Regions from separate parts of the Paenibacillus sp. IHBB 10380 genome, predicted to be linked through region 2. Evidence: predicted binding sites of a transcription regulator. Region 2 holds the regulator's gene; each other region holds the start of a gene.

Region 1 (7,827 bases), 180 kb from region 2:
GACGCTAAGAGTATATTCTCAATCTCATCTAGCGATGGATCGAGACTCATGTCCATTTCTTTTACATCATTTCTCCGTTCGTTAAGTACAGAACCTAAAGTAATCTGATGAGTCCATGGTTGATCCATTTGGTCATTACTATCAACCTTTGGCCAAATCACCAACACCGGCTCGTTACCTTTTAGTGGTAACTGGCCTTCATCCTTAACAAGCGTTATCACGCTGTCTGTGATTTCAGTGAGTAAGCTCTGATGTGACCCACTTATCTCAACTTGATTTTCTATAACATTTGTATGACTACCATCTTCACAATATCTAGATCCCAGTCGTTTATCTTTCATAGCTAAAATTCGGGTAACTGCATCATCGATGGTGCTTTCCTTAATGACGCCCGTCTCTACAGCTTTCTTCACAGCCTCTAGAGCCGCAACCTGTTCACTGTAAGTATGCGATACCAATATACAATCAGCTCCTGCGTTAATCGCTCTGATCGCGCCTTCAGATATACCGCATGTCTGAGAAATAGCATGCATTTCTAAACAATCTGTCATAATCAATCCTTGAAATCCTAATTCTTTTCTAAGCAAATCGGTAAGCACTGCAGATGATAGTGTAGCTGGAATTTGATTCGGTTCGATTGCTGGAAATATGACGTGAGCAGTCATTATAGCATCAATACCATATTCAATAGCTTTTACAAAAGGTTTTAATTCGATTTTTCTCAATCTATCCATATCATGAGGTATTATCGCAACTCCAAAATGTGAGTCGGACATCGTGTCCCCATGACCTGGAAAATGCTTACCAACAGCTGATAAACCTTGTTCCTGATATGCTCGAATAACGGCTTCGCCGTGCTCACTTACCTGATCTGGATCTTCTCCAAAGGAGCGAATTCCAATAATAGGATTCATTGGATTATTATTTATATCTAGACAAGGTGCCAAATTCATATTAATTCCAAGCGACAATAATTCAGAAGCATTTACCGAACCTGCCTTGAAACTATATTCAGTATTAGCTGTTGCTCCAAGTGCCATGTTACCAGGAATGGAGCTCATTTCCTCCACATCAATTCGAGCAACCATTCCACCCTCTTGATCTATTGCAATCCACAACGGAGGTTGCTCATCACGAAGGGCTAGGCTTTGAAGCGAATCTGACAACGCTTTCATTTGAGTTAAACTCTTAACGTTACGTCTAAAATAAATAATTCCACCAAGATGATAGTCTTCAATTAAGGTTTGAATATTCTCATCAGGTTGTTCAGTTGGAAATCCACAAATAAACATTTGTCCAATCTTTTGTTCTAAAGACATGCTAGAGGTATGTAACAACAATTATTACCATCCTTTCAAATAAAAGAGATTATTATTCTAATAATATCATATCATTGTGAAAAGGGACACTCTTTCTATACGAAAGAATGCCCTTGATATTAATGTATTCATATAGAATGAACTAAAGAGCAACCTTATTATTGATTACTTTAGAATTTATAGAACTCTGGGGTGAAAACTTTAGTTCAATCTATCTAACTGTACTTGTTTGTCTACGTCCCTCTTCAATAAGGCGGTAAGCTCGCTGCACTTCTTCATCAGAAGGTGAAGGAACACCTTGTAACGGGTATTCTCTGCCAAGTGCTTCCCATTTATAAATCCCCATTTGATGATAAGGTAGAATTTCGAATTTCTCTACTCCATTTAGCGTACCAATAAACTGACCTAAATGAATCAAATCTTCTTCTTGATCATGAATTCCTGGAACATATACGTGACGGATCCACATCGCATGACCATGTTCTGATAACCAATTTGCTGTCTTGAGTGTTCGTTCGTTACTTCTTGCTGTCAGCTTGATGTGTTTCTCGTCATCAATATGCTTAATATCTAGAAGTACCAAATCAGTAACATCCAATAATTCATGAATCTTGTTGGCATCATTAAACCCGTTACTATCTAGTGTTGTATGAAGGTTCCATCGACGCTTAGCTTCCTTGAACACCTCAGCAACGAAATGAGCCTGCAATGTAGGTTCGCCTCCAGAGACTGTAAGGCCTCCACCAGAAGAACGATAATAGTTGATGTACGGCTCAATCTCAGACAGTACATCTTCGACCGTCATCTCTTTGCCCTCATTCAGCGCCCATGTATCTGGGTTATGGCAGTATTGACATTTCATTAGACATCCCTGCATGAAAAGGACAAAGCGGATGCCCGGTCCATCAACTGTCCCAAAGGTCTCCATTGAGTGAATACGTCCTTTAATCATATGAAGTCACCCTCTCCGCATCCGCTGTCTTAAAAGTATAGTTGTTGTTTACCTGACTTACATCGAACCATGGAATGTACGATTAATAACATCCAACTGTTGCTCGCGAGTAAGTTTAATGAAGTTAACTGCATAACCAGATACACGAATCGTCAATTGTGGATATTCTTCTGGGTGATCCATCGCATCCATTAGTTGCTCCCGGTTGAATACGTTGACGTTGAGATGATGAGCACCACTACCAAAGTATCCATCCATCATAGCAACGAGATTAGATTTGCGTGTATCTTCTTCTTTACCCAGTGCTTTCGGTACGATGGAGAATGTATTGGAGATACCATCTAAGCTATCTTCATACGGCAATTTGGCAACAGAACTCAAGGAAGCCAAAGCGCCTTTCTTATCACGTCCGTGCATTGGGTTAGCACCTGGTGCAAATGGTTCCCCTGCTTTACGTCCATCAGGAGTTGTACCTGTTTTCTTACCATAAACTACATTAGAAGTAATTGTCAAGATAGACTGTGTAGGCAAAGCATTACGGTAAGCTTTATTGTTACGGATCATGCCCATGAACGTTTCAACCAGTTCAATAGCGATATTATCTACACGATCATCGTTGTTACCGTAGCAAGGGTATTCACCTTCAATGATGAAATCAACGGCAATACCTTGCTCATTACGGATTGGTTTAACCGTTGCATATTTAATAGCACTTAGTGAATCAGCTGCTACGGAAAGTCCTGCAATTCCACATGCCATAGTACGAAGAATATCACGGTCATGAAGCGCCATTTCAATTCTTTCGTAAGCATATTTATCATGCATATAATGAATGACATTTAGTGAGTTCATATAAAGCTTAGCAAGCCATTTCATCATTGGTTTGAAACGTTTCAGTACTTCATCATAATTCAGTACCTCATCCGTAATAGGTTGATACTCTGGACCGACTTGTGCGCCAGATTTTTCATCCACACCACCATTGATGGCATACAGCAAACATTTAGCTAGGTTAGCGCGAGCGCCAAAGAATTGCATTTGCTTACCGATACGCATAGCGGATACGCAACAAGCAATACCATAATCATCGCCATAGATTGGGCGCATCAGATCATCATTCTCATACTGGATAGCACTTGTTTCTATAGATACTTTAGAACAATATTTCTTGAAGGCTTCTGGAAGTTGTTCTGACCACAATACAGTCAAGTTAGGTTCCGGTGCCGCACCCAAGTTATATAGTGTATGAAGGAAACGGAAACTGTTCTTAGTTACACGAGTTTTACCATTGATGGACATACCCCCAATGGATTCTGTAACCCAAGTAGGGTCTCCACTGAATAATTCATTGTAATCTGGTGTACGAAGGAACTTAACGATACGTAATTTCATTACAAAATGGTCAACTAATTCTTGCGCTTGTTCTTCTGTTAACGTACCTTCTTCCACATCACGTTGTACGTAAATGTCAAGGAAAGAGGATACACGACCAAGAGACATCGCAGCACCATTTTGTTCTTTAATTGCAGCCAAGTATCCGAAATATACCCATTGGAATGCTTCTTTAGCCGTTTTAGCTGGTTCTGAAATATCAAAACCATGCATTTCAGCCATCTTCTTCAATTCAGCAAGAGCACGTATTTGTTCTGATAACTCTTCACGTAGACGAATCACATCTTCATCAATTAGGTCAACTTCCAGATCATTTAATTCACGTTTCTTATCCTGAATTAGAAATTTAATACCATAGAGTGCAACACGACGATAGTCACCAATAATACGACCGCGACCATAAGCATCTGGAAGACCTGTAATGATACCCGCTTTACGAGCTGCTCTCATATCCGAGGTATAAGCATCAAACACACCTTGGTTATGCGTTTTACGGAAGTCTGTAAATGTCTTCACAACATCATCAGAAAGTTTAAAGCCATATGCCTCGCAAGCGTCGATCATCATACGAATGCCACCTAGAGGTTGAATAGAACGTTTGAATGGCTCATCCGTTTGGACACCAACAATTTGTTCTTTGTCTTTGTCCAAATATCCTGGGTCATGAGAGACAATAGTAGCTGGCGTGTTGACATCGACATCTAAGACGCCGCCGTTATCTCTTTCTTGCTTCGTTAGATCAGATACAATCTTCCATAATTCAGTTGTATTCTGTGTGGGACCTACCAAGAATGATTCATCACCTAGATAAGGATTAATGTTAGTTAGAATAAAATCATTAACATTAATCTTTCTTTCCCATTTACCCTTCTTAAAGCTTCTCCAACCAGATTGCATGTCTTTCATTTCTTTTTCAATTACCGACATCTTAATCCCTCCATCTATATATTTATATTATAGAGATCATGAGCTTGAAGGTTATCTCAGGGTCTCTTCAATCCCGGAAAAATAAATTGTGACTTTTTTCACATTATCATTTCCATTATGTTCAATGTTGTGAGAATGGATGTCTATTCTTTATCACTCCAGAACCTTTATCCATATTCAGCATACTTCAAATCAAGGGAAATAACTGTGACAAACATCACTTTCGAGGTGATATTTGTCACTTTTAGTTCAATGATATTCCGTTATAATTTTTTATTAGACTCTTCCGTAGAAAGCGTCACGATATACATCAGCTAGTTCTGTTACTAATGGCAATTTAGGGTTTGCTGTTGTACATTGATCCTCAAACGCACGATCAGCCAAGTAATCTACACGAGATTCAAAGACCTTCGGATCGAATCCAAGCTGTTGGAAAGATTCCTCTATTCCTAGAACCTTATTAAGGTCGCGAATAGCTTTAATCAAACTGTTTACCCCTTCTTCAGTTGTACGAGCTGGAAGGCCTAGAATGCGCGCAATCTCAGCATAACGCTCATCAGCTATGAAGTGAGAATATTTAGGGAATGAAGCAAATTTGGTTGGTTTCTTAGCGTTATAACGAATAACATAAGGCATCAAGATAGCATTCGTACGTCCGTGTGCCGTATGGAATTCTCCACCCCATTTATGTGCCAAGCTGTGATTGATTCCTAAGAATGCATTGGCAAAAGCCATACCTGCAATGGTCGAAGCATTATGCATTTTCTCACGAGCTAAAGGATCTGCATGTAGAGCTGACTTCTCTAAATATTGGAATACGAGTTGGATAGCTTTGATAGCCAGACCATCTGTGAAATCGTTAGCCATAACAGATACATAAGCTTCAATCGCATGTGTTAATACGTCCATACCTGTATCCGCTACTGCTACCTTAGGAAGCGAGTATACGAACTCTGGGTCTACAATCGCTACGTCTGGAGTCAATTCATAATCAGCTAATGGATACTTCGTATTTCCTTGGTCCTTATCTGTGATAACTGCGAAAGAAGTGACTTCAGAGCCTGTTCCCGATGTCGTTGGAATCGCAACAAATTGTGCTTTTTGTCCCAGACGAGGGTATTTGTATATCCGTTTGCGGATATCCATAAATTTCTGTTTCAAGCCTTCAAAATCAGTATCAGGATATTCATAGAATAACCACATTGCTTTGGCAGCATCCATTGGAGATCCACCGCCTAGCGCGATAATACAGTCTGGCTGAAATCTGTTCATCATTTCTGTACCACGACTTACTGTAGACGTCGAAGGATCTGGCTCTACTTCAGAGAATACTTCAATAACAACAGGTGACTGGCGTTGACGAAGATAATGTTCTACTCTTTCAACATAACCTAGCTTGACCATCATTGGATCTGTAATTATTGCTACACGAGTGATGTCAGGCATTTTAGTCAAATACTGTGTTGCGCCTTTTTCAAAATAAATTTTGTTAGGAACTTTGAACCATTGCATATTCACAGTACGACGAGCCACCCTTTTAATATTGACCAAATTGACTGCACCTACATTGGAAGATGTCGAGTTACGACCATATGATCCGCAACCTAATGTCAATGATGGTAAATTAGTATTATAGATATCTCCGATCGCACCGTGTGTGGAAGGAGAATTTACGATAATCCGGCCTGTTTGCAGACGATCAGAGAACTTCATAATAACTTCTTCATTATGAGAGTGAATAACGGATGAGTGACCCATGCCACCAAATTCAACAATCTCAGCTGCGCGTGCAATCCCTTGATCTGCGTTCTTCACTTTATAGCAAGCAAGTACCGGACTCAATTTCTCAGCTGAAAGTGGGAATTTCGTACCTACGCCTTCAAGTTCAGCAACTAGAATTTTAGTTCCAGCAGGAACTTGAATACCCGATAATTCTGCAATCTTAACAGCTGATTGACCTACAATTGCAGGATTAACTGCACATTTATCTGTATTCATTGCACCAGCAGTTAATTTAGCTGCTTCTTCTTTATTTACAAAATAACAGCCATTTGCTATCATTTTTTTCTTCACTTGGTCAAAGATTGACTCTTCTATAATAACGGCTTGCTCAGAAGCGCAAATCATACCATTATCAAACGATTTAGAAAGAATAAGGTCTGTTACAGCTTGATCGATATCCGCACTCTTCTCAATGAAGCAAGGAACGTTACCTGGTCCTACGCCGAGAGCTGGTTTACCACAGCTATATGCTGCTTTTACCATACCTGATCCACCTGTTGCTAATATAAGAGCCACATCCGGATGGTTCATCAGTACATTCGTTTTGTCCATCGAAGGAAGTTCAATCCATTGGATACAGTTTGCAGGTGCGCCATTTTTAACCGCTGCTTCCAATAAGATTCTAGCTGCTTCCTTACTACACTCTTGTGCAGATGGATGAAAACCGAATATAATTGGATTACGTGTTTTTATGGATATGAGAGATTTAAACATCGTTGTTGAAGTCGGATTAGTTACTGGAGTGATTCCCATGATGATTCCGACAGGTTCAGCAATTTTTTGGAAGTTTTCATATTGATTATCTTCAACGACGCCTACCGTTTTATCATATTTAATACTGTGGTAGATGTACTCCGTTGAGAACATATTCTTGGTTATTTTATCTTCATAAATACCTCGACCTGTTTCTTCAACCGCTAGTTTTGCCAGATACATATGTTTGTCTAGACCAGCAAGAGCCATTGCTTGCACAACGTTATCTACTTGTTCCTGATCCATCTTCATGAATTCTGCTTGGGCTTTGTTGGCTTTGTCGATTAAGGACTGAATATACTCCTCTGCTCCTTGTTTCTTCTCTTGGACAACTTCATTTTTGACTGCCATCTTCTCTCATCCTCCTAGGTGAAGTTCGTTATCTCTTTCATGAATTCATCATAGCATACCTCGTTTAAGAATTAAAGTGAAAACTTTCACAAACTTTAATTTATTTTCTTTTTTTATTTCATAGCGCTTACATTTCGTCGATTGAATATATAACAGGTTATTACGAACGATCACCTGTAATATTCATGAACCATAATTCACTTTGGTTGAATTGGGAAAATAAAGAAAGTATTCTTGATAATATCATTCTTGTCACTAGATTTAGCGTAATAAAAGTGAAATATATCACAATGTTTAAAAATTCGCCACTTTTAAGGGCATTGACACCCCCACAAAAGTGATTTTTAACGG
Region 2 (7,827 bases):
AGTATCTACGGAACATCCTCCAAGTACAGCAGTAACACTACCACCATTTCCGATATGACAGGTAATGATCTTCAAGTCTTCGATAGGTTGACCAAGATGTTCCGCTGCTGCTTTACTAACATATTCATGTGAAGTACCATGAAAGCCGTAACGGCGTACTTTGTATTTGTTATAAAGAACTTTAGGGATGGCATACAAATAAGCCTTTTCAGGCATCCCTTGATGAAAAGCGGTATCGAATACAACAACCATAGGTGTACCAGGCATATTAGTTTCTGAAGCTGTTATGCCCATCATCGCCGCAGGATTGTGAAGGGGTGCTAGATCGATCAAGCGCCGAATTTCCGACTTTGCATTACTATCAACAAGAGCAGAAGCCTTAAACGATTCACCACCATGGACAACACGATGACCTACAGCCTGTATTTCATCCACTGACTTGATAACACCATGTTCTGGATGTGTTAGCATAGAAAGTACTTTGCGAATTGCAGTCGTATGCTCCAGAATCTCTTTGACTTCAGTAACTTCCTGACCACCCGTAGGTTTGTGAGTCATAATAGATGAATCCATTCCAATTCGTTCTACAAGGCCTTTAGCCAGAACAGACTCGTCTGTCATGTCATACAATTGATATTTCAAAGAAGAACTTCCTGCATTAATAACTAAAATTTTCATATCCGGTCACCATCCTTGTCATACTTGAAGAATCCTTCACCTGTTTTAACACCTAGATGCCCTGCACGAACCATCTTCTTAAGTATGGTGGATGGGCGATATTTCAATTCACCAAATTCACGGAACATTCTTTCAAGAGCAGCAAGTACAGAGTCCAGTCCGAAACGATCTGCCATTTCTAGAGGACCATTCTGGAACTGATAGCCTATACGCATTGCATTATCGATGTCTTCAGCAGAAGCAACACCTTCTTGCAGAATGTGAAGTGCCTCATTAATTAATAGACAAATTAAACGAGAAGATACGAATCCAGGAGATTCATAGATCATGATTCCTTTTTTGCTTACCACGTCTTCTACGAAATTTTTCGTTTCTACAAACGTGAGATCGGATGTCTTCAGTCCACGAATAATTTCAACTAAATCCACTTTTCCGACCGGATGAATAAAGTGCATTCCAATCACACGTTCAGGATACATCGTAGAACTTGCAAGTTCAGTCAAACTAAGTGTTGATGTATTACTAGCAAGAATAATATTGTTAGGACATACTTGGTCCAATTGTGAGAATATTTGTTTCTTCGCATCTAAATCTTCGGAAATGGTCTCAATAATCATGTCACATGTTCCAAGTTCAGCGAAATGTTCTACTTTATGAATTCTACTGAGAATAAGTTTCTTCTCTGCCTGAGTAATACCCCACTTCTCTAGCTGTTTATCAAGACTTGTCTCAATCATGTTATAGGAATAGTTTAATTTCTCTGTAGATTTCTCCACCAATAATACATCAATGCCCTTTGCTGCTAGCATTTCTGCGATTCCTTGTCCCATGGTGCCACCGCCTATGACACCAATCTTCTTAAATAACATATGGTATGCAACTCCCTTTTTATGTCGTATATTCGATATTGTACCCTTCTTATCGAAAAATACGTTATTCACTCCAACATATAATAATATCTTAGCATGGAACAAAAGTAAAAAAAAATAACCAGCATCATATTTTATGCTGGTAAAAGTGAAGATTCACTAAATAGACAACGAAATTGATTTCCAGAGAGTGTTTCTTCTCTAAGTAAGATGTCCAGCGACTGATCAAATACGTTACGATGCTGTTCTAGTACATCTCGAGTTCGAGACATTAACGCCTCCAGAATCACATTATTCTCTCTCATCAGTTCTTCTGTCGTCACCATTTCTATGTTTACGATACCTAGTGAGGTCAGACCCGATTTCATCATCGTTTGGACAATATTCAATGCTTGTTCGAAATCATTACTCGAACCTGTACTCCGTCCACCGTAATAAATTTCCTCCGATGCGGCCCCTCCAAGAGCAATCATAATCTGTTCTTCGAGGAAAGACTTTGTATACAGATATTGTTCTTCTTGTGGGTTATGACGCACATAACCTAGTGCTTGTCCCCGTGGACTTAATGCCACTTGACTTACACTACCTGGGCGAACTACCTCTGCCATAATGGCATGTCCCAACTCATGAATCGCAACTCTTCTTTTCTCTTCTAAGGTTGATTCTCGATCCGTCTTTTCTCCCATCATCACCTTATCAATGGCCATGGAAATATGCCGCTGCTCTATCTCCTGTTTATGCTCACGCATCATGTAGATCGCAGCCTCATTCATTACACTTTCGAGCTGTGCTCCAGAGAATCCATAGGATTCCTCCGCTATCTTATCCATATCAAGAGCCTCCGTAATAGGCTTGTTCTTGGCATGAAGTTGTAAAATATGTTTTCTTCCCTTTTTATCCGGTAAATCAACCTGAATATGCCGATCAAATCGTCCTGGTCGCAGTAAGGCACTGTCTAGCATTTCCTTACGATTCGTCGCTGCGATGATTAGAATCCGTGGACTTTCCGATGAATAGATACCATCCATTTCAGTTAATAATTGATTAAGAGTCTGATCATACTCTCGCTGCTGACCACCCTCACGCTTACCACCAATGACGTCAATCTCATCTATAAATATTATGGCGCTTTTCTTATTCTCCTTAGCAGCGCGGGACCGAGCATCCCGAAATAAATCCCGAACTCGTCCTGCACCGACCCCAACATACATCTCAACAAATTCACTACCGGCTGCAGCTACGAAAACCGAATCCGTATACTGACTCGCCGCTTTTGCCATCAGCGTCTTCCCTGTTCCTGGCGGACCTGTGAGGAGAATACCTTTCAATGGCCGAATCCCAAATTTCTGAACCTCGTCATATCGATTAAGAAAATCAAGAGCTTCTCGAAGCTCCTCCTTCGCATTGTCTTGACCCCCAATTTCTTCAAAGGTAAGCTTGCTCATGCTATTCTTCTTCCGCTTACGGTCCGCTGCTGCACCGACTGCAAGTCCTCCGCGCTTGTTAGCGACCACCAGCAGAACACCGATCAAGATAGCTGCAAACAGCAATGGAACAACATTGATACCAATAAAGGCTAAGAAAATAATCAGTACAGGCAGAAATCCAATCAGAACTTCTTTAGTCCATCTTGGCATTGTTCCACACCCCCAATTTACCTGGATCACGCGGTAGAATAATAAATTTACTAGCCTTAGCATCCGTCGTACTAATCAAATTCACATACACGTTCGTATCGTCCATTTCAGTTGTCACTTTCACATCACCTGATGCTTGTGTCAGTTCCTCTAGTTTCTTGGGTATATCTGTATAACGTTTATTCTCCATAGCCTCAGCTACAGAGAACATCGCTTTCTCCCAGAATTCATTTAATGTATTAGAGGAATGATCAACAACAACGAACTGTAAAACACGGTTTCCAACCAGTGACTTTCCTTCTGTTTTTAGTTGTTGAACAAGTCCTGGTAACTGAGTATTTGGTTTAATATCAAGATTCAAAACAATTTTATCTTTGGTAATATCCATTTGAGCGCTATTTACGCCCTCATATTTTGTCACCATATTGTGGAGGGGACTTTGTAAAGTCATTTGCCGGTATAGAAACCAACCGCCAAATAAAAGGGCGCCAGAGAGGACTACAGTAATAAGTATAGGAACTACACGTGGTTTCAACTAGTCGTTCTCCTTTCATATATAGACAAAAATTTAATTTCTCAATATTGATATACAAATCGTGTACATATAATCTATCAAGTAAATCTACGATAAAGTATATCATATCGCATATCCTTTTTCGAAGGTAATGTGTGGCTATATTTTAAATTTGTTGTTTATTAATGTCGAATTGTCAGACCCGGTCACACATAGCTATACAATCCGACCAATATAAAATGACCGAGATTCCACAAAGGATTCTCGGTCATTTTATATTTTTATATTTAATAAAGTCTTTATTTATCGATTAGGTAATGTATAACGATCTCCTACAGGTGAACCGTCTTTGAACTTATAAAAACGGTAGTAATAATGGTCTTTCTCCAAGTAGTACACTTGCCATACATATTCACCATAATACATTCCAGGCTGAATCCTAATTTCCTCAATACCCGGTATTTCATTTATGATCTTGGATCGTATTTGCTCTTCTGATAATCCGTTCTCTACCAGCTCGCTGTGTATTGCGTTCAGTCCCGATGCAAGCTTGTTATCTTCAGTAAATTGAACCCAGACCATGAGATCTCTCTGGTCCTTATCCTTACCTTCAATAACCCAAGAGATGGTGTCCCACACTGATTTCTGTGTATCAGTCACCTTCACCAACTCTGTATTTTTTTTGGCAGCAGTGATTGCGGTCGTTTCCTGACTGTGTTGATCTTGAATGATATATATGTAATATCTATAAAGTCCAAACAATATCAGCAGAAAAATAACAATACCAAGCAGAATCCATTTTTTTTTATTCTTCACCCTGAACTTCCTTTCTCCGAGAGTGAGACCCTTGCTGTTAACGCGACAACAAGCCCTCGAATGCTGACTGTGCTTCACGACGAATGCGTTCCTCATCGAGAGTAAGACAAGCACCGTGTTTCACAACCTGTTTACCATCAACCCACACATGCTCAACATCTTTGCTACTTGCTGAATATACAGCATGAGATATGAAGTCAGTGTGAGGCAAGAAATGAGCTTGGTCTGTATTTACAGCAATGAAGTCAGCTTTCATGCCCGGAGCAAGACTACCTATCCGGTCTAAGAAAAGAGATTTGGCTCCATACACTGTACCCATACGCAGCGCTTCTGCCGCAGGAATGGCTGTTGGATCTCCCGAGATTCCTTTATGAATTAATGCAGCCAGACGCATTTCTTCAAACATATCTAAATTATTATTACTGGCCGGTCCATCTGTGCCAAGCGAAACCGTAACGCCCGCTTTCAACAGATCTGTCACTCTTGCTATACCACTCGCAAGCTTCAGATTACTGCCTGGATTATGCGACACACCAACATCATATTTAGCCAATATTTCAATTTCCTTATCGTTTAAGTGAACCCCATGAGCTACCAACGAAGGGCGTGTAAACATCCCTAGCTTCTCTAAATGCTCCACAGGTCTAAGACCATAGTCATTCACATTCTGCTGGACTTCACTCAACGTCTCAGACATATGCGTATGCATAGGCAGATCTAGATCATGAGCGGCTTGTACAAATCTCTCGAAGAAATCTGGAGGGCAAGTATAAGGTGCATGTGGTGAGATCATCGTCGTGATTCTTCCATCTGCTTGGCCATGCCAATCTTTAGCGAAAGCGATAGCTTCTTTCAGCTTCACATTCTGAACCTCTTCAGAACATAGACCAATAACACCACGCATTAAAACGCCTCTCATACCAGATCCTTCAACAACTTTAGCCACTTGTCCCATATGATCATACATATCTAAAAAGGTAGTTGTACCTCCCTTTAGCATTTCTATGACTGACAAGGATGTTCCCCAGTATACGTCTTCTGAAGTGAATTTCGCCTCCATTGGCCACATTTTTTCTTGTAGCCAGACTTGAAGTGCTAGATCATCACCATAACCTCTCAGCAACGACATCGCGGCATGCCCATGCGTATTGACTAATCCAGGTAGGAAGAACAAATGAGTACCATCAACCACGGGGATATCCTGTTCAACAGAAGGGGCCTGCTCCCCAATGTAAGTAATCAGATCATCTTCAATTAGCATATATCCTCGAATAACCGGTTGCTCTCGATTAAGGACAGCAAAGGATCCGTTCTTAATGATCCACTTTGTCGGTGATTTCGTCATGAATTGTTTCTTCCTTTCTATTGTTCAAATAATAAGCCAGACTTAGCATATCGGTTGTGAAGTCAGCAGCATGGATGCGAATATGAGGCGGTGCTTTAAGAATGGTAGGTGCGAAATTCAATATCGCTTCGATACCTGATTCAATTAGTTGGTCAGCTACACTTTGCGCCTCAAATGCCGGAACTGTAATGATCCCAATTCGAATGTTTTTGTCAATAATTGTTGATCTAAGCTCTTCCATTGGTTGTACTTTTAATGTATTAATCTCTGTGCCTACTTTAGGTGAATAAGAGTCAAACACAGCAATGATTTTCAAATTCTCTTTAAGATACATATTGTAATTAGATAGCGCTTGTCCCAAGTTCCCTGCTCCCACCAACACCACATTAATTTGCTGGTCAAGATTCAGGATGTGACGAATTTTCTCAATAAGATAAGCAACATCATAACCGATCCCTTTACGTCCGAAATCCCCGAAATAGGCTAAATCCTTACGAATTTGTGCAGGATTCAGTTCAAGCTTTTGACCTAATTCCTGCGAAGAAACAGTAGCAACTTCACGGTTTTGAAGCTCCGAAAGATACCTTAAATAGACAGGCAATCTACGGACGACAGCTTCTGATATTTTCTCGAATTTCATTCTTGCTCCTCCTAATTATTGGCTGAAATAAAGCCACCTCAAGATGCCCCTCCCTCATGAAGCCATTCAGATATGCGTGGTACCATCTGATTCATTGGCATATGTTCCATTTTGGGACCAGGCAATGAATATAAGAAATATTTCCCATAATAAGATTCTATAACACGTGTATCATATACAATAACAATGCCTCGATCACTTGCTGTACGTACAAGTCTACCAAAGCCTTGCTTGAAGCGGATCACCGCTTGAGGTACTGATAACTTCATGAAAGGATTCTTCTTCTGTTGTTGCAAGAGCTCGCTTTTGGCTTCTACAAGCGGATGATTCGGCGGTTGAAACGGTAACCGAACGATAGCCAGACAGGTCAACGCTTCACCAGGTATATCCACACCTTCCCAGAAGCTACTCGTTCCTAGTAACACAGAGGCACTGCTATCTTGGAACCTGCGAATCAATTTACTTCGACTCCCTGTGTCCACACCCTGACCTAAGACGGTAATATCACTGGAAGAGAGCGCACTACGTAAGGGTTCATACACTTGACGAAGCATGCGATATGAAGTGAATAATACAAGCATCCTCCCCTTAGTAGCTATCGCCGTATCTGCTAAAGATTTAACCAGCGTGTTCACAAAGAGCGCATCTCCAATGCTTCCCTTCACACTTGGGAAGTCCCGAGGAATCACAAGCAATGCCTGATCGCGGTAGCGAAACGGCGATGGCAGTTGAACTGTCATCAGTCGGTTACTGTCTGCAGATTCTTGTAGACCCAGGTTCTCGATCATATACTGAAATGACTTTTCAATCGATAGCGTGGCAGATGTTAATATTATACTTTTCTTCTTATCAAAGAATAATTCCTTCAATTGCTTGCTCACATCTATAGGGACTGCGAACAATTGCAATGATTTACTTCGAAAATGACCATTGGCTTCCATCCAATATACATTTCCTGCATCATTGAGTGACATGAAAAAACGAAGATCTTCCTTCTCCGCATTCAGATCCTTGAAGAGACCACTGATATCTGTGACTAAGCTATCTGAATTGTATTCATCATGATCATCCCTGAGCTCGTTTATCATCTTCTCACCTTTACGAACCACATCGCTTAAGATGACATGTATCTGATTCTCGATTGCAGATACAGCCTCCCAATCCTGTGGCTTCTTCGTAGGTTGTAAGCGTAGAACAAACTGACCCGTATCTCCAGGTGCAGCATCACTGCGCTCAGGCAGAAGACTAAATAACATATCACTCAGTCTATCCCAATGCTCCTTAACCTCAACCAAATCTCCACTTAATCTTTCAATAAGGGAAGACCA
Region 3 (7,827 bases), 2.5 Mb from region 2:
AAGACGATCTTCTATTCTTCGCACATGATGGATGTGGTGGAGAAGATTAGTAACCGTATCGTTCTATTGAATGACGGACAGATCATTGCCGATGGGAGCTTTAATCAACTTCGGGAGAAATCGAAGGAAGGGTCACTAGAGCAAATATTTAACGAATTAACTGGCTTTCATGATCATAAAGAAAAGGCTGAACAATTCGTATCTATCGTTCAAGAGGTGTAATCTATGCGGGATTTCACAACGTTGAAGATATTAGATCGTTTTCGTACCCTTTTTGAAAAACTAGGTATCGACTACGTTATTATGAGAAGAATAATCCACATCAAACTAACAATGGATGGCAGGAGAGTTTCGACGGTGATGGGAAATTCAAGATCTTCGTCTCAGAATGAAGATAAGAATAAGTTCCTTCAATCCTTGTGGTTGTATCTGATTATGGGCTTGATCGTATTGATGCCGCTAGTGCTATTAGGACAAGGGTTTATTTTTCAAATGAGTTTGGTATTTGGAATCCTCATGTTCATGATCATGACTTCGCTTATATCGGACTTCTCATCCGTTCTGTTAGATATCCGCGATAAGAATATACTAGACTCTAAACCTGTGAATACAAGAACCATCCATGCCGCTAAGAGTATCCACATCTCTATTTATTTAACATTTCTAACGGGAGCGCTTACACTTCCAGCTTTAATTGCGGGATCGTTTAAGTATGGGATCGGATTTTTCTTTATTTTTTTAATTGAAGTTATTCTGATGGATGCCTTTATTGTGGTTGTAACGGCTCTTCTATATTTGTTCGTTCTTCGATTCTTTAATGGTGAGAAATTGAAGGATATGATCAATTATGTACAGATTGCTCTAACGATGGTCATTACAATTGGATACCAACTCACCTTTCGAGTATTTAATATAATGGATTTTAAATGGGTATTTGAAGAGAAGTGGTGGCAGTATTTTATCGTTCCACTCTGGTTCGCAACTCCGTTTGAGATGTTGATTCGAGGGGACATGCGTACAACCTTTATGATATTTTCTTTGTTATCCGTGATTGTACCCATTGTGGCGATGCTGATCTATGTGAGGCTTATGCCATCTTTCGAGCATCATTTACAGAAGCTGTCGGACAGCAGTACATCTAGGAGAAGGAAATGGTTTAATGGGAGGAGTCTATCGAATTTCCTTTGTAAGACCCCAGAGGAACGATTATTCTTTCGGTTTACGTCTGATATGATGCGAAATGAGCGAGATTTTAAGTTAAAAGTATATCCTTCTTTAGGGCTTTCACTTGTCTTTCCATTTCTATTTTTATTTAATAGTATGCAAAGCCAAGGCTTAGAGGGGATGTCTGGCGGTAAAATGTATCTCTGTATTTATTTTATGGCTATACTAGTACCCTCAACGCTGATGATGTTGAAATATTCTGTGAATTACAAGGGAGCTTGGTTGTATAGAACGGTTCCGTTGCAGGATACAGCTTCTATCCTCAAAGGGAGCATTAAAGCTTGTCTAGTTAAGTTGATGATGCCTTTATACATTCTGGAGAGCGTAGTGTTTCTTTATATTTTTGGATTACGTATTATTCCCGACATAGTTGTTGTAGGACTAAGTGTAGGGATCTACGTGCTGATCAGCTTCAGAGTGTTAAGAAAGGCGTTACCTTTCTCAGAACCCTATCAAGCCACCCAAAGTAATGAAGGGCTAAAGCTATTCTTTCTCATAGGTGTTCTAGTAGCCTTTATAGGGGTTCATTTGCTGTTCACCACGATGAGTTATGGGGTTTACATTTATATGATCTTGCTCATTGGGGTTAATATTGTAGGTTGGAGAAAGTCCTTCAGAACAATTCCTATTTCATCCTTTTGATTATCTGTCATTTTAGTAGTACATTAATAAGGGAATAATTAAGGAGGTTTCTAGATTAATGTACTACGAAGACAACGAGAACCTATCCATCATGACGTACACACTCAACAGTGGCATTAAAGGAACTGTCCCGTTATCTAATAAGCAAATTCAGGAATGGTTAGAGAGTTACAAATCAAATACGAAGTTCATTACTGCTATTGGCAAGGAGTTTTTTGGACTCAACCCAGATCTGGTTGCAGATTTCAAGGTGCAGAATCGTTTCTCCAACTATGTAGAAATGCTCAGACCTGTTTCGGGTGCAGAACAAGCAAGTACAGAAGAGCTATCGCAAGCCTATGAAGACAACTTGATATACTTTAAGGTCGATTGTAAATGCGGAACAACCTACACAACTTTTTCGCAATACTATACAACAAAGTGGTTCTGTTCTAAATGTAAGGAAATTGTATTCATGGATAGGAAAAAAGGGAAAGTTCCAACAGACAAAGGTGAAGCATGGTACATGACGAACAAGTACTTTGTAGAACGTGAGTCATAATATGTTGATCTTCCTGTAGACGATGTACCAATAGACCGCAACCATTACAGGTTGCGGTCTATTGGTGTAGCATTAATTATAGCGAAATGGAGGCGAAGCTTGTCTATGTTTTATATCACTTTGAATTAAAGAATTATAAATATAGTGTAATTTAATTCATCACAGGAGGTTATTCTTGAGCTGAAATGGTTGTAATTTTAAATATTGTGTGACAAACTTCACAATTGGCCTATGTTTAGATACTTGAGTGTGATAAATATCACATGATCAACGAAGTACGTCTGACAATATATAAATAGATATTAAAAAATTCATCAATAGAAAGAAGGATTAGAACCATGGATCCGGTTATGCTCTCGCGCATTCAATTTGCGTCGACAACGCTGTTTCACTTTATCTTTGTACCCTTGTCTATCGGATTAGCCTTGTTGATCGCGATTATGGAGACAATGTATGTTATAAAAGGTAAAGAAGAGTACAAAAAGATGGCTAAATTCTGGGGGCATCTGTTCCTGATTAACTTTGCCGTTGGTGTGGTTACGGGGATATTACAAGAATTTCAGTTCGGAATGAACTGGTCAGATTATTCTAGATTTGTAGGAGATGTATTCGGGGCACCGCTTGCCGTCGAAGCATTACTTGCCTTTTTCTTGGAGTCTACATTTCTTGGATTGTGGATTTTTGGGTGGGACCGTTTATCGAAGAAACTTCACCTCATGTGTATATGGTTAGTGGCTTTCGGAACCACGATGTCTGCTTTCTGGATTCTAGTTGCGAACTCATTCATGCAAAGACCTGTAGGGTTCACGATGAATAATGGTCGAGCTGAGATGAATGATTTCTTAGCTTTAATTACGAACGGACAGGTGTTGTTGGAATTCCCACATACCGTTCTAGCGGCATTTATGACTGGAGCTTTCTTGGTTACAGGTGTCAGCGCATATAAAATATTGAAACGTCAGGATGTCCAATTCTTCAAGAAATCTTTTATTGTAGCTATTATAGTAGGTATGATTTCATCTTTAGGTGTTGCATTCGTTGGACATAGTCAAGCACAGTATCTAGTGGAGACTCAACCGATGAAGATGGCAGCGTCAGAGGCACTTTGGGACACAAGTTCAGACCCGGCTCCTTGGACAGTTATAGCATCAATTGACCCAAAGAAGAAGGAGAATGGGGCAACCTTCAAGATTCCATATATGCTTAGTTTCTTGTCTTATAGCAAGTTCTCAGGAGAAGTTGTGGGGATGAATCAGCTTCAAGCTGAGTATGAACAGAAATATGGTCCCGGTGACTATATCCCGCCAGTACGTACAACATTCTGGAGTTTCCGTATCATGGTTGGTAGTGGTTCTGTCCTTATTCTTTTAAGTCTGTATGGGGCCTACTTAGTGGCTCGCAAAAAATTGGATCGTCCTAACAAATGGTTTATGCGTATTATGGTAGGAGCTATTTCATTACCGTTTATCGCAAACTGGGCTGGATGGATTATGACCGAAGTTGGCCGGCAACCCTGGACAGTTTTCGGATTAATGACGACAGAAGATAGTATTTCGCCGAACGTTTCAGCAGGACAAATATTGTTCTCTTTAATTACTTTCTCGCTTGCGTATACTATTCTAGGTACTATATTGGTCTATTTATTTGTTCGTGTGATCAAGAAGGGGCCGAATCATTCGGAAACCCAAGTGGAAGAATCTCACGACCCATTTGATAAGGAGGGTTATCATGTCTCTTAATGAGTTGTGGTTCTTGTTGATTGCCGTATTATTTGTAGGTTTCTTCTTCTTGGAGGGTTTTGACTTTGGAGTAGGGATGTCCACAACGATTCTCGCTAAGAATGACACGGAGCGTCGTGTATTAATTAATTCGATTGGACCGTTCTGGGATGCAAATGAAGTATGGCTCATTACAGCAGGGGGTGCGATGTTTGCGGCCTTCCCGCATTGGTATGCTACATTGTTCAGTGGGTTCTATACCGCCCTTGTATTTGTACTACTCGCTTTAATTGGTCGTGGTGTGGCGTTTGAATTTAGAGGTAAAGTCAACTCTGCACGTTGGAAGAAAACATGGGATATCATTATTTTCATCGGTAGCCTACTTCCTCCACTATTATTCGGTGTTGTATTCGCTTGTCTGATTCAAGGGGTACCTATTGGCGAAGATATGAATATGAACGCTGGATTCTTTGATATTGTGAATGGTTACACCTTACTCGGCGGAATTACCCTGGTCGTTCTTTGCTTGGTGCATGGATTAGTGTTTACGACGTTAAGAACGCTTGGAAGCTTACAAGAACGGGCACGTATTATGGCTAAGAGGCTTCTTATTCCTCTTGCTGTTCTAATTGTGGCTTTTGGGGTTATGACGTATTACGTAACGGATATATTTGAGGTTCGGGGTACGATTCTGACTGTACTCGCTGTTGTTGGAATGATCGTATACCTATTGGCTGGATTTTTCATTGCTCGCAAAAGAGATGGTTGGGCTTTTGGAATGACAGGAGCCATTATTGTTTTGTCATTTGGTTCAATATTTATTGGTTTGTTCCCACGGGTGATGGTTAGTTCGATTAATGATGCTTTCAGCTTAACCATTACGAACGCTGCTTCTGGACAATATTCACTCAAGGTCATGTCCATTGTCGCTTTAACTTTGCTTCCGTTCGTATTGGGATACCAAGTGTGGAGTTACTTCGTATTCCATAAACGGGTGAATGAGAAAGAACATTTGGAGTACTAATGGACCGTAATCTACTAGGCTTCAAAGGTATTAAGCCTGTTTTTGCGGCGGTGGCACTGCTGACCTTGGTGCAAAGTGTATCCATACTGCTAATGGCAAGAGGGTTATCGGAAGTCATCTCCGCCCTCTTTGCCGGTGCTCCACTACAAGAACAAAATCAAGCTATTCTTACGTTTGTAGTTGCATTTCTAGTTCGCCATTTGACGAATTTCTTTCAACAGCAGATTACGCATCGCTTTGCTGAGAATACGGGCACATTATTGCGTCAACAGTTGATGGATAAGTTGTTCCTGCTCGGACCGCGCTTTGCCAAAAAACAAGGAACGGGTAAGCTGGTGACGCTCGTCTTGGATGGTATATCTAAGTTTCGAACTTATCTTGAACTCATTATTCCGCGTATGGTCGCAACGATGATTATACCGATGGTAATTGTCATTTATGTGTTTACGCAGGATGTCCAATCAGCAATTATTCTAGTGGTCACGATGCCCATTCTAATTGCTTTTATGATTTTAATTGGTCTAGCTTCTCGCAAACAAGTAGACAGTCAAATGAGCTCTTATCACAAGCTAGCGAATCATTTCCTGGATTCGTTACGTGGACTGGAGACATTGAAATATTTAGGTCGTAGTAAATCACACATCAGTTCCATCGGAAGTGTAAGTGATAAGTACAGAACTGCAACGATGCGCACATTGCGCGTTGCTTTTTTGTCATCATTCGCCCTAGATTTCTTCACCATGCTCTCTGTGGCATCTGTTGCAGTCGGTCTAGGACTTCGTCTGGTGAATGGGGATATGGTGCTTGTAACGGCGCTAACGATCCTTATACTGGCTCCTGAGTACTTCCTCCCCGTACGTATGGTGGGTGCAGATTACCATGCTACTCTGAATGGTAAAGAGGCTGGCGAATCCATTCAGTCGATTATTGATATGCCTGTGCAGAAGTTGAATGGTGTGTTGCCTGGGTCGGCCTATTCATGGACAGCAGAAAGTCAGCTGATTCTTACCCATGTGCAAGTACAGTACGAGGAAGAGGGCCCACACTCGTTACATGATGTGAGTGTCAAGATTCAGGGTGTGCCCAAGATTGGAATTATTGGAGAGAGTGGGGCAGGGAAGTCAACATTGATTGATGTTCTCAGTGGTTTCCTACAGCCAACATCAGGCTCAATTGAGCTTAATGGACACAAACTATCAGATCTAATGGATGAAGCATGGCAGCAACAAATGACGTATATCCCACAGAGTCCTTATCTTTTTAGCAGCAGTCTTGCAGACAATGTCCGGTTCTACACGCCCAATGCGTCTGAATCGGAGATTGAACAGGCAGTTGTAAATGCAGGTTTAGCTGAACTTGTAAGTCAGTTGCCTAATGGGGTTAATGAAGCCATTGGCGGTGGTGGGCGTCCCCTGAGTGGTGGACAAGCGCAGCGCGTGGCACTTGCTCGTGCATTTCTCAGTGATCGTCCAGTCATACTATTGGATGAGCCAACAGCGCATTTAGATATTGAGACAGAGTACGAATTGAAAGAGACGATGCTTTCTCTTTTTGCAGGGAAATTAGTGTTTCTCGCGACGCACCGTCTGCACTGGATGCCGGATATGGATCTTATTATCGTAATGGACGAAGGTAAGGTAGCTGAGGTGGGTACGCATGACGAACTTCTTGCTCGTAAAGGCGTGTATCATGCATTGATTACATCGCAATTGGAGGGAGTGATATGAGAATGAATCCGTGGCTGCGGCCTTATATCTCTTCATATTTCTGGCGGTTCGTCATCATTGTCGCTCTAGGTGCTCTAACGCTGCTCACTGCGAGTAGCTTGATGTATACATCCGGATACCTCATCTCAAAGTCTGCGCTTCGTCCTGAGAATATATTGATGGTGTATGTTCAGATTGTACTCGTAAGGACGTTCGGAACAAGTAGGTCAGTGATTCATTATGTGGAACGTCTCGTTGGACATGATACGATTCTACGTATTCTATCTAAAATGCGTGTACAACTGTATCGTATTCTTGAACCGCAAGCGTTATTCATTTCTTCGAGATTTCGTACAGGTGACATTCTTGGCGTGTTGTCAGATGACATTGAGAAGCTACAGGATGTGTATCTGCGCACTATTTTTCCAAGTGTTATTGCCTTGGTGTTATACATCATTTCGATTACCGCATTGGGTCAATTCGATGTTAGGTTTGCACTTGTGATGGCATTGTATTTGTTCATTCTTATCTTCATCTTGCCTTGGATTTCTTTGTGGGTTACGAAAACTAAGAATAAGCAAGCCCACCGTAAGCATGGTCGATTATACCAGACGCTAACGGATGCCGTACTTGGTATGAGTGATTGGGTCATCAGTGGTAGACCTTCGCAATTTGTGCATACCTATGAGCAAGATGAGCTTGAGCTAGCCCGAATTGATCGTAAGCTTAGTGCTTGGTCACGGTGGAGAAATCTTATCGGTCAAGGGGTAGTTAGTGTCATTGTAGTTAGCATGTTGTACTGGGCAGGTCAGCAGTATGCTGAGGGTTTGATTCCTTCGACGATGATTGCTGCGTTTGTACTCGTTATATTTCCATTAATGGATGCATTCTTGCCCCTATCTGAGGCCGTTGAGAAAATACCACGATATCAAGGTTCCTATGCACGATTAGAAGAGCTGGATAACTCCGTTG
Region 4 (7,827 bases), 190 kb from region 2:
CATTAATAGAATACATCGTATTCAATCACTTATTATTTATTGGTTGGTCATTTCAATGATGTTTTATTTCTTCTTACTGCGGACTGGCGAGATAACCCAATAGGCCATCCCGACAAATAATCCTCCACCTACAATATTACCTAATGTCACCGGAATCATATTATGCAACCAACCCGCAATGGAAATAGTTTCTGGATGATTAGGAAGTAAAGTCGCTACACTGAGTAATGTCATATTCGCAACACTATGTTCATATCCGCTAGCAATAAAGGCGAATAGACACCACCAGATCAGGGCGATTTTGGCCATTTCGTCCTTAGCCCGAGAAGACATCCAAATTGCTAAACATACTAACCAGTTACAAAGAATACCCCGAAAGAACAATTCAGACATTGGTAAATGCATTTTCTTAGCGGTTGCCGCAAATAGCAAATGGTCCGCTGAAATATCCTTGAACAATCCTGTTCCGAGAATGAGTAAACTAAGTAGTACAGCCCCAAGTAAATTTCCAAAGAAAACAATTGTCCAGTTCTTAGCCGTATCCTTAACACTCGTTCGCCCTGCTAAAGTACTCATGGTAAAAAACATATTGTTTCCCGTAAATAATTCTGAACCGGCGAAAATAACTAGCGTCAAGGCAATTCCAAAGGAGCCCCCCATTACCAGTGGTTGAAACGGTGATTTAATGGCTGCTAGTGGGGCTCCCAAGGAAAATATTAAGATGATACCTATTCCAATATAAGCTCCTGCTAATGCAGCTGCAATCGTATATCGAATTAAACTCTCATTCATTTTGTCTTTCTTTTTGACCGCCGCTTCCACTATGGCTTCTACACCTTGTGTATACAAGAGGGCCACCTCCTGGATTCTGTTTAGTAGTCGTTTGGTTCATCCTATCTAGCTAGAGACCAATGTGAACTCCCTGTTCATTAACAATAATAGGATAAGTATCTACTTTGCCGCTATCAGGCGCTTGAACCAACCCACTTACAAGATCAATCTTCCAATCATAGAGTGGATCATAGATATAATGGCCTGATACAATCGCTTCCGCCAAAGGGCCTCCCTTCGGATGAGGGCTCTTGTTCTCTAAGGCATAAATCCCTCCATCTGACGTATGAAAGACGGCTATCTCATGATTCTCAACGGTCACTACCTGACCTAACTGTATCAAATATTCGTCTACGGATCCGATCAAATAATAGTTCATAGTCATATCTAATCTCCTTTCCTAAGTCTCCAGTTATTTACCTGCTGTGACAGAATTCCTATTCTCAAAAAGAGCAACCCGTGTTTTATCATCATTCAACATTTTTCTCCACGGTTCTTCTACCTGCTCCAATGCAATTTCAATTCGTTCAACAAGAGCTGCACGGTTATCCAGATCAGTTAAGATGGCAGCTTGAATCTGCTCTAAGCCCATTCGTTCTACCCATTCCGATGTTCTCTCAAGATACTTCCCTGTCTCACGGTAGTATTGCATGACAGCAGCGCAGATTTCAATCAACTCTTCATCACTTTTCACTTTACAGAGCAAATCCGCAATCCGAGATTTAATTCCACCGTTACCCCCGATAAAGATTTCCCAGCCCCCATCATTTCCGACGATACCGATATCTTTCGTACATGATTCTGCACAGTTTCGAGGACAACCATTCACGCCATATTTGAACTTCGCCGGTAGATCGAGACGCTCAAATTTACGTTCTAGTAGAGCCCCCATTCCCATGGAATCCTGTGTACCGAATCGGCAAAATTGATTACCGACACATGTTTTAACCGTACGCAGTGATTTGGCATAGGCATAACCCGAAGGCATATCTAACTCTTCCCACACTTTAGGAAGATCTTCTTTCTGTACTCCGATTAAAGCGAGGCGTGTTCCTCCAGTAACTTTGATCACTTTCACATTATATTTCAACGAAACATCCGCAATTATTTTGAGGTCCTCCGGCGTAGTTACCCCCCCGTACATTCTTGGAACAACTGTGTAGGTTCCATCCTTCTGAATGTTGGCATTCATACGTTCATTAACAAACCGGGATTCTCTCTCATCCTCATGGGTTTCAGGATATATCATTCCTAGATAATAGTTGATCGCTGGACGACACTTAGAGCAACCTTCAGGATTATCCCAACCAAGTACATTCATAACTTCCCGAGTCGTACTTAAGCCTTTATCCTTTATTTCCGCTACGACCTCATCACGATCCATTGTTGTACAGCCACAAATCCCTTGTTTAGCTGCTACTTTGAAACCATCTCCAAGCACGTATTGCAATATCTGCTCTACAACGGGCTTACATCCCCCGCAAGAGCGAGTTGCACCTGTGCAGGCTTTAATTTCGTCTACAGTCGTTAATCCCTGATCTGTAATAACGTCTACGATCGTTTTCTTGGTAACACCATTACAACCACACACAATCTCATCATCTGCCATCGTTTCAACTGAGGATTGTTTCTTAGCTCCACCACCACAACACCCTGTACCCATAACCGTGGCATAAATATCGTCTGTCATCTGTGTTTGCTGTTTAATTAATTTCTGTAAATTAGAAGATTCCGTCACATCTCCGAACAAGACAGCGCCGACAATTACATGATCATGAAGAAGGATTTTCTTATAGGTTCTCTTCCAGTCGTCCTTTGCAGCAATCACCGTATGTTGCGGTCCTTCAATAAATTCCCCTGCCGAGAATACATCAACCCCAGAAATTTTAAGCTTGGTCGACACTACCGACCCTTCATATGGAAGAGTATCCACACCACATAAGTGTTTAGCTAACACGTTCCCTTGTTCAAAGAGTGGGGCTACCAGCCCGTAGCATACGCCTCTATGTTCAGTACATTCTCCAACTGAATATACGCCATCCATAGATGTAAGCATATAATCATCTACTAGAATACCTCTGCCTACATCAATACCACTCTCTTTAGCCATAGCTACGTTAGGTTTAATCCCTACAGCCATCACGACGAGCTGTGCCTCAAGTGTACTCTCATCACTGAAGCGTAATCCGCTTACGTGTTCTTCACCCATAACTTCAACTGTTTGTTTGCCCATAGCAAACTTAATTCCTTGGCGTTCCAATTCATTCTTTAGCATCAACGATGCACTATGATCTAATTGACGTTCCATCAAATCTTCCATTAAATGAACAACCGTTACATCCATACCTAGATTCACAAGACCCTTAGCTGCTTCTAGTCCTAACAATCCCCCACCAATAACTGCAGCTTTCTTATACTTCTGAGCAGCTAGGAGCATTTGATTACAATCATTAATATCCCGGAAGCCAACTACACCCTTCTTATCACTCCCCGGTACGGGAAGAATAAAAGGATTCGAGCCTGTTGCGATAATCACTTTATCGTAAGAGACTCTTAATCCATCTTCTGTAACAACTTGCTTATTTACCTCATCGATCTTGAGTACAGTAGTATCTGTGTGTAGCGTAATTTGATTGTCTTCATACCAATTCCAGTCGTTAAGAACGATATCATCGATTGTTTTACTACCTTCTAGCACATAAGATAACATAATCCGATTGTAGTTAGGATGAGGCTCACTACCGAACACCGTAATATCAAAAGAACGGTTTAGTTTCAAAATTTGCTCCACCGCACTAATGCCCGCCATACCATTCCCAATCACTACTAGTTTTTCTCTTTTTGTTTGTATCATAAGAAGTTCTCCTTCCTTTCTTACCTAAACCTTATAATATGATTATATCAAATTTAAAATCTTAGATTGTGATCTATTTCACATTAATTGTGAATATAATCACAATTAATGTGAATTTATAAAATAGGTAAGAATAGATCCGTAAATAAAGGAAACTATTCTTACCTATTTTCCCTAAGCTTGAGGATAACGTGGGAATAGAATGTTGTTCTCTAAATGAACATGTTCATACGTCATTCGTTCTAACTCAGCAAGACGCTCATACGTCAATCGATAGGTTGTGCAGGCGTTAACTGGAGGTGTGAAATCATTCGTAATTTCACGTAATTTCTTCAGTATGTTTCCAGCTTCATCATGCTCACCCTCCAGTCCTGAAATAGCCTTTCTTAATTTATTCCCGCTTGAGGAATCCTGAGTCTCGTCCCAAGTCATCATCTGAGGGAAAATTTCAATTTCTTCCTTGGTCGTATGTTCAAGCAATTCACTCTTCAATGCTGTGTATAACTCTTCCACCTCGACTAGGTGAAGATCATGATGCCCATGAACTCGATTTACCTTAGTCACATTTTTCTGAATCTCAGGAAGTTCTTCTCTTAAATAATCATGATGCTTACTTACGATATAATGTATCAATGTCGCTGAGTCCATTTCGACATAAACATTGGACTCTCCTTGGTTATGATCAAGACCGGCATGGTTATCTGCTAAATGATGAAGTTCATCAAGCACTCTGTTCAACTCTAAACCCCGTTCTTCAAGCGCCTCTTGTAGAGGACGATTTCCACCGCAGCAGAAATCAATCTTATGATCCCGGAAATAGTCACTTGCCTTCGGAAATTTGATCACAATCTCACTGACCTTATCTTCTTTATCAAATAAAAGTGTACTCATATCGTATATTCCTCCTAGTGTTCCTGCTCTATCTATACTTAACAAATTACACCTGTATACAATTACCCATTGTGATTCCAATCACAAAGAATAAAACAATTTGATGTCACAAGAACAAAAAAGACTACCCCTAGCGGTAGTCTTACAAAGAATCATCTCTATTTACTAACTCAATTTTGACTTCATCCTGCGGTTGAAGCTTCATATCAAGTCCATTCTCCAACAATGTCTTATTATTAACTTTCACAATCCATTTTTCACTAGCCTTTGGACTATAACCGTTCACCATAAGAATGATTTTGCCATTATCACTAAGCACTACTATTCCTGTTGTTCTCAGCAATTCTCGGATACTTTGCTCTTCTAAATATGGATTAATATAAGAGTGTGAAATATTGGGCTGTACTATGCCACCATTTACTGTAAAGATCACGACAGAACGAGTATCCCCGCTCTTAGATCCATCTATAAATTGAACAGCAATTCTAATGTTATCCTCTGCTTGAAGCCTATTATCCCAATTTTCCTTGTCAAGATTGTTACCGTTAACCTCCACAGACCACTCTAATCCAGGATCAAGCGACACATCAATAACCGATTCAATATGATGACCTTCAGATGAGATAGTCACCACGCCACTAGCAGTTAAGGCATCCTTTATGGACACGCCTGGTATTAAACTCTGTTCCAATTGTTTAATTGCATTCGGCGGTATAAGATTACCTTCCATATTAATTGAAATACCGGACGAGTTACTTGCCGATCGAACAATTGGAATAACCACATCAGTACCCTTATCTGGGCTACATCCTGACACTATAGTAAAGACTAAAATGAAAGAGAACATAGCAGAACACCGTTTGTATGATTTCCTCATCTGCACACCACCTTGAAAATAAGACTCTCTTTATTCTACCTTAAAAGAGAACAAAGAGCATCTCATTCATTACCTTCAGATTAAATGGAATAAGTTGGCGTAGATATCCACTCTTGATAAACAGGAAAAGACATTTTAACCTTCTTAAAAGGTTTCCCGCCTTTAACAAGTGGCGTCTCACTCATATAAGTAGGTACGAAATAAGATGAAATAGTCTCTAATTCTTCACCACTATAAAAAGCTTCTTGACCCAGTAAGGGGTGAAATAAAATGATTTTCTCATATTGTGACCAAATCATCATTTGTAAGATTAAACTCTGTAATTTTGCATGAGGTAACTTCACTTGTAGCGAACCCGACTCATCCGTCTTTTGATGCTCACTTCCTACACACTTCCATCCTTGGGAACCATAAATCCATTTTTGATAAATAATGCTATCATCATCTATGAGCGAACTGTTCCACGCACTCGATACGGGTACATAAAGGCGTAGCATATCAGAAGCTTTGTCATATATAGTCTGAACTTTAACCGAAGCACTTTCAAGTTCTTTGATATGTCTAATGCCATAAGTGGTTTCTTGGGAAAGTACAATTTTTCGCAATTTCTTCACTCTCCTTTAGTCCAAATATCACATTTCTTCAAATTATACTACAACTTAATTTCGCAGATACATATAGATATGCACTTTAAACAAAAAAGGCCCCGCATCACAAAACCGTGAAGGGACCTTCTAGCAAGCTAGTCATTCCAATGACCTTATCTTCTACAAATACTGCTCCGAACTTCTCTGCTTTGGCACTAAAAATAGCTGCGCTGCCTTCTGCGGGTCCGGCACCAATAATGATGATATCTGTCATTGAAATCAGCCTCTCTTCCGTTTATTCTACCCAGCTTTCAGCCCACAATTGGACTTCTTGCATAACCGCTCTAAGACCTCTACCTTTATCCGTTAATTCATACTCAATACGAACAGGTGTCTCGGGATATACATGACGAACAAGAATACCTCCACCTTCAAGATCTTTCATCCGCTCAGAGAGCATCTTATCACTCATTGAAGGGATAAGATTAGAAATATCTTTAAATCGTTTAGGTCCATCCATCAATGTCTGAATAATAAGTCCGTTCCAGCGCTTACCAAGAAAAGAAAAGGCAGTCTCAAAACGTGGACATAAATGCATTGGTTTGCTTTCCATAAAACCTTCACCTCATTGTATTTTGCTTAATAACAACTTTCGTTTAGTTAGTATATTTCATTTTACTACATTTCATAGTGTTTTTAAACATTCAATTCAAAATATATAAATTAAACTAAAGTTTAATTAAACAAAAATCAATAAAGAAAAACGGCTACCTTAATAGGTAACCGTCTTTCTTTATCAATAATCTATACCCACCAGATATCTCCAATAGGTTCTTCAATAAGTACTTGTTGAAGATTCTGAACCGCTTTGGAGAATCCTTCTTCAACAGACATAAGGGCATCCTCGTGTTCAATACTCACAACATAGTCATATCCTACTAAGCGCAATGCACTAATAATATCTGCCCACGTCTTGTTGTCGTGTCCGTAGCCTACGCTGCGGAACTGCCAAGCGCGATCCAGCATATTTCCATAGGATTGCATATCCGTAAGGCCATATCTATTTACGTTAATTGGATCAATAGAAGTATCCTTAGCATGGAAGTGGTGAATTGCTCCAGCACGTCCTAGGATATGGATCGCCTGCACAGGATCAATGCCTTGCCACCACATATGACTCGGGTCAAGGTTCGCACCGATCGTTTCGCCAGCTGCTTCACGTAAACGAAGTAAGGTAGCTGGTGTATGCACAGAGAAACCGCCATGAAGCTCTAGACCGATTTTGACATGATGGTCAGCTGCAAATTTAGCTTGTTCTGTCCAATAAGGAATAACCTTGTTCTCCCATTGCCATTTCAATACCTCTTGAAAATCATTCGGCCATGGAGCTACAGGCCAGTTCGGATATTTAGCATCCTCGTGATCTCCAGGACATCCTGAGAATGTATTAACAACTGGCACCTCAAGCTTCTCAGCAAGTTCCACTGTCTTGATGAAATCATCATGATCCGCTTGTGCTAGATGCTTCTGAGGATGAAGTGGATTACCATGACAGCTCAGTGCACTAATTGTAAGTCCACGTGACTCTACTGCATGTTTAAAGTTCTTGAGTGCTGTTGCATCCTTTAAAAGCTCTTCAGGTTTACAGTGTTCATTACCTGGATTGCCTCCTGTACCGATCTCAACAGCCTTGAGTCCCTTGGAAGCTACATAGTCCAGAGCATCCTCTAATTTACGCCCACCGAATAGTACCATAAATACGCCTAATTTCAATGTTATTCCTCCTT

The links. Region 2 encodes Rex, which represses fermentation and respiration genes when NADH is low (regulators of the CRP and FNR family bind a similar motif). Its sites were predicted from a motif close to TTGTGAAATATTTCACAA; they were not measured.
Region 1: pflB (formate C-acetyltransferase) is a predicted target of Rex. The motif match lies at 4,677-4,694, and genes of this name have one in related genera.
Region 3: UB51_RS20770 (cytochrome ubiquinol oxidase subunit I) is a predicted target of Rex. The motif match lies at 2,614-2,631, and genes of this name have one in related genera.
Region 4: nirB (nitrite reductase large subunit NirB) is a predicted target of Rex. The motif match lies at 3,752-3,769, and genes of this name have one in related genera.

What each region holds. Positions count from the first base shown of each region.
Region 1 covers NZ_CP010976.1:1,074,635-1,082,461, reverse strand. Annotated here, with positions in the region: gene nagZ (beta-N-acetylhexosaminidase) at 1-1,340, opposite strand, end outside; gene pflA (pyruvate formate-lyase-activating protein) at 1,531-2,271, opposite strand; gene pflB (formate C-acetyltransferase) at 2,329-4,590, opposite strand; gene adhE (bifunctional acetaldehyde-CoA/alcohol dehydrogenase) at 4,867-7,476, opposite strand.
Region 2 covers NZ_CP010976.1:1,249,798-1,257,624, reverse strand. Annotated here, with positions in the region: gene UB51_RS05720 (acetate/propionate family kinase) at 1-678, opposite strand, end outside; gene UB51_RS05715 (3-hydroxyacyl-CoA dehydrogenase family protein) at 675-1,547, opposite strand; gene UB51_RS05710 (AAA family ATPase) at 1,682-3,184, opposite strand; gene UB51_RS05705 (hypothetical protein) at 3,168-3,719, opposite strand; gene UB51_RS05700 (cell wall elongation regulator TseB-like domain-containing protein) at 4,002-4,514, opposite strand; gene UB51_RS05695 (amidohydrolase) at 4,552-5,859, opposite strand; gene UB51_RS05690 (redox-sensing transcriptional repressor Rex) at 5,828-6,499, opposite strand; gene dinG (ATP-dependent DNA helicase DinG) at 6,538-7,827, opposite strand, start outside.
Region 3 covers NZ_CP010976.1:4,566,370-4,574,196, reverse strand. Annotated here, with positions in the region: gene UB51_RS20785 (ABC transporter ATP-binding protein) at 1-222, shown strand, start outside; gene UB51_RS20780 (hypothetical protein) at 226-1,866, shown strand; gene UB51_RS20775 (hypothetical protein) at 1,925-2,407, shown strand; gene UB51_RS20770 (cytochrome ubiquinol oxidase subunit I) at 2,746-4,146, shown strand; gene cydB (cytochrome d ubiquinol oxidase subunit II) at 4,133-5,149, shown strand; gene cydD (thiol reductant ABC exporter subunit CydD) at 5,149-6,876, shown strand; gene cydC (thiol reductant ABC exporter subunit CydC) at 6,873-7,827, shown strand, end outside.
Region 4 covers NZ_CP010976.1:1,062,527-1,070,353, reverse strand. Annotated here, with positions in the region: gene UB51_RS04730 (formate/nitrite transporter family protein) at 64-849, opposite strand; gene UB51_RS04725 (nitrite reductase (NAD(P)H) small subunit) at 902-1,216, opposite strand; gene nirB (nitrite reductase large subunit NirB) at 1,244-3,685, opposite strand; gene ric (iron-sulfur cluster repair di-iron protein) at 3,860-4,576, opposite strand; gene UB51_RS04710 (hypothetical protein) at 4,719-5,453, opposite strand; gene UB51_RS04705 (hypothetical protein) at 5,534-6,058, opposite strand; gene UB51_RS28440 (hypothetical protein) at 6,165-6,314, opposite strand; gene UB51_RS04700 (winged helix-turn-helix transcriptional regulator) at 6,336-6,653, opposite strand; gene UB51_RS04695 (sugar phosphate isomerase/epimerase family protein) at 6,845-7,813, opposite strand.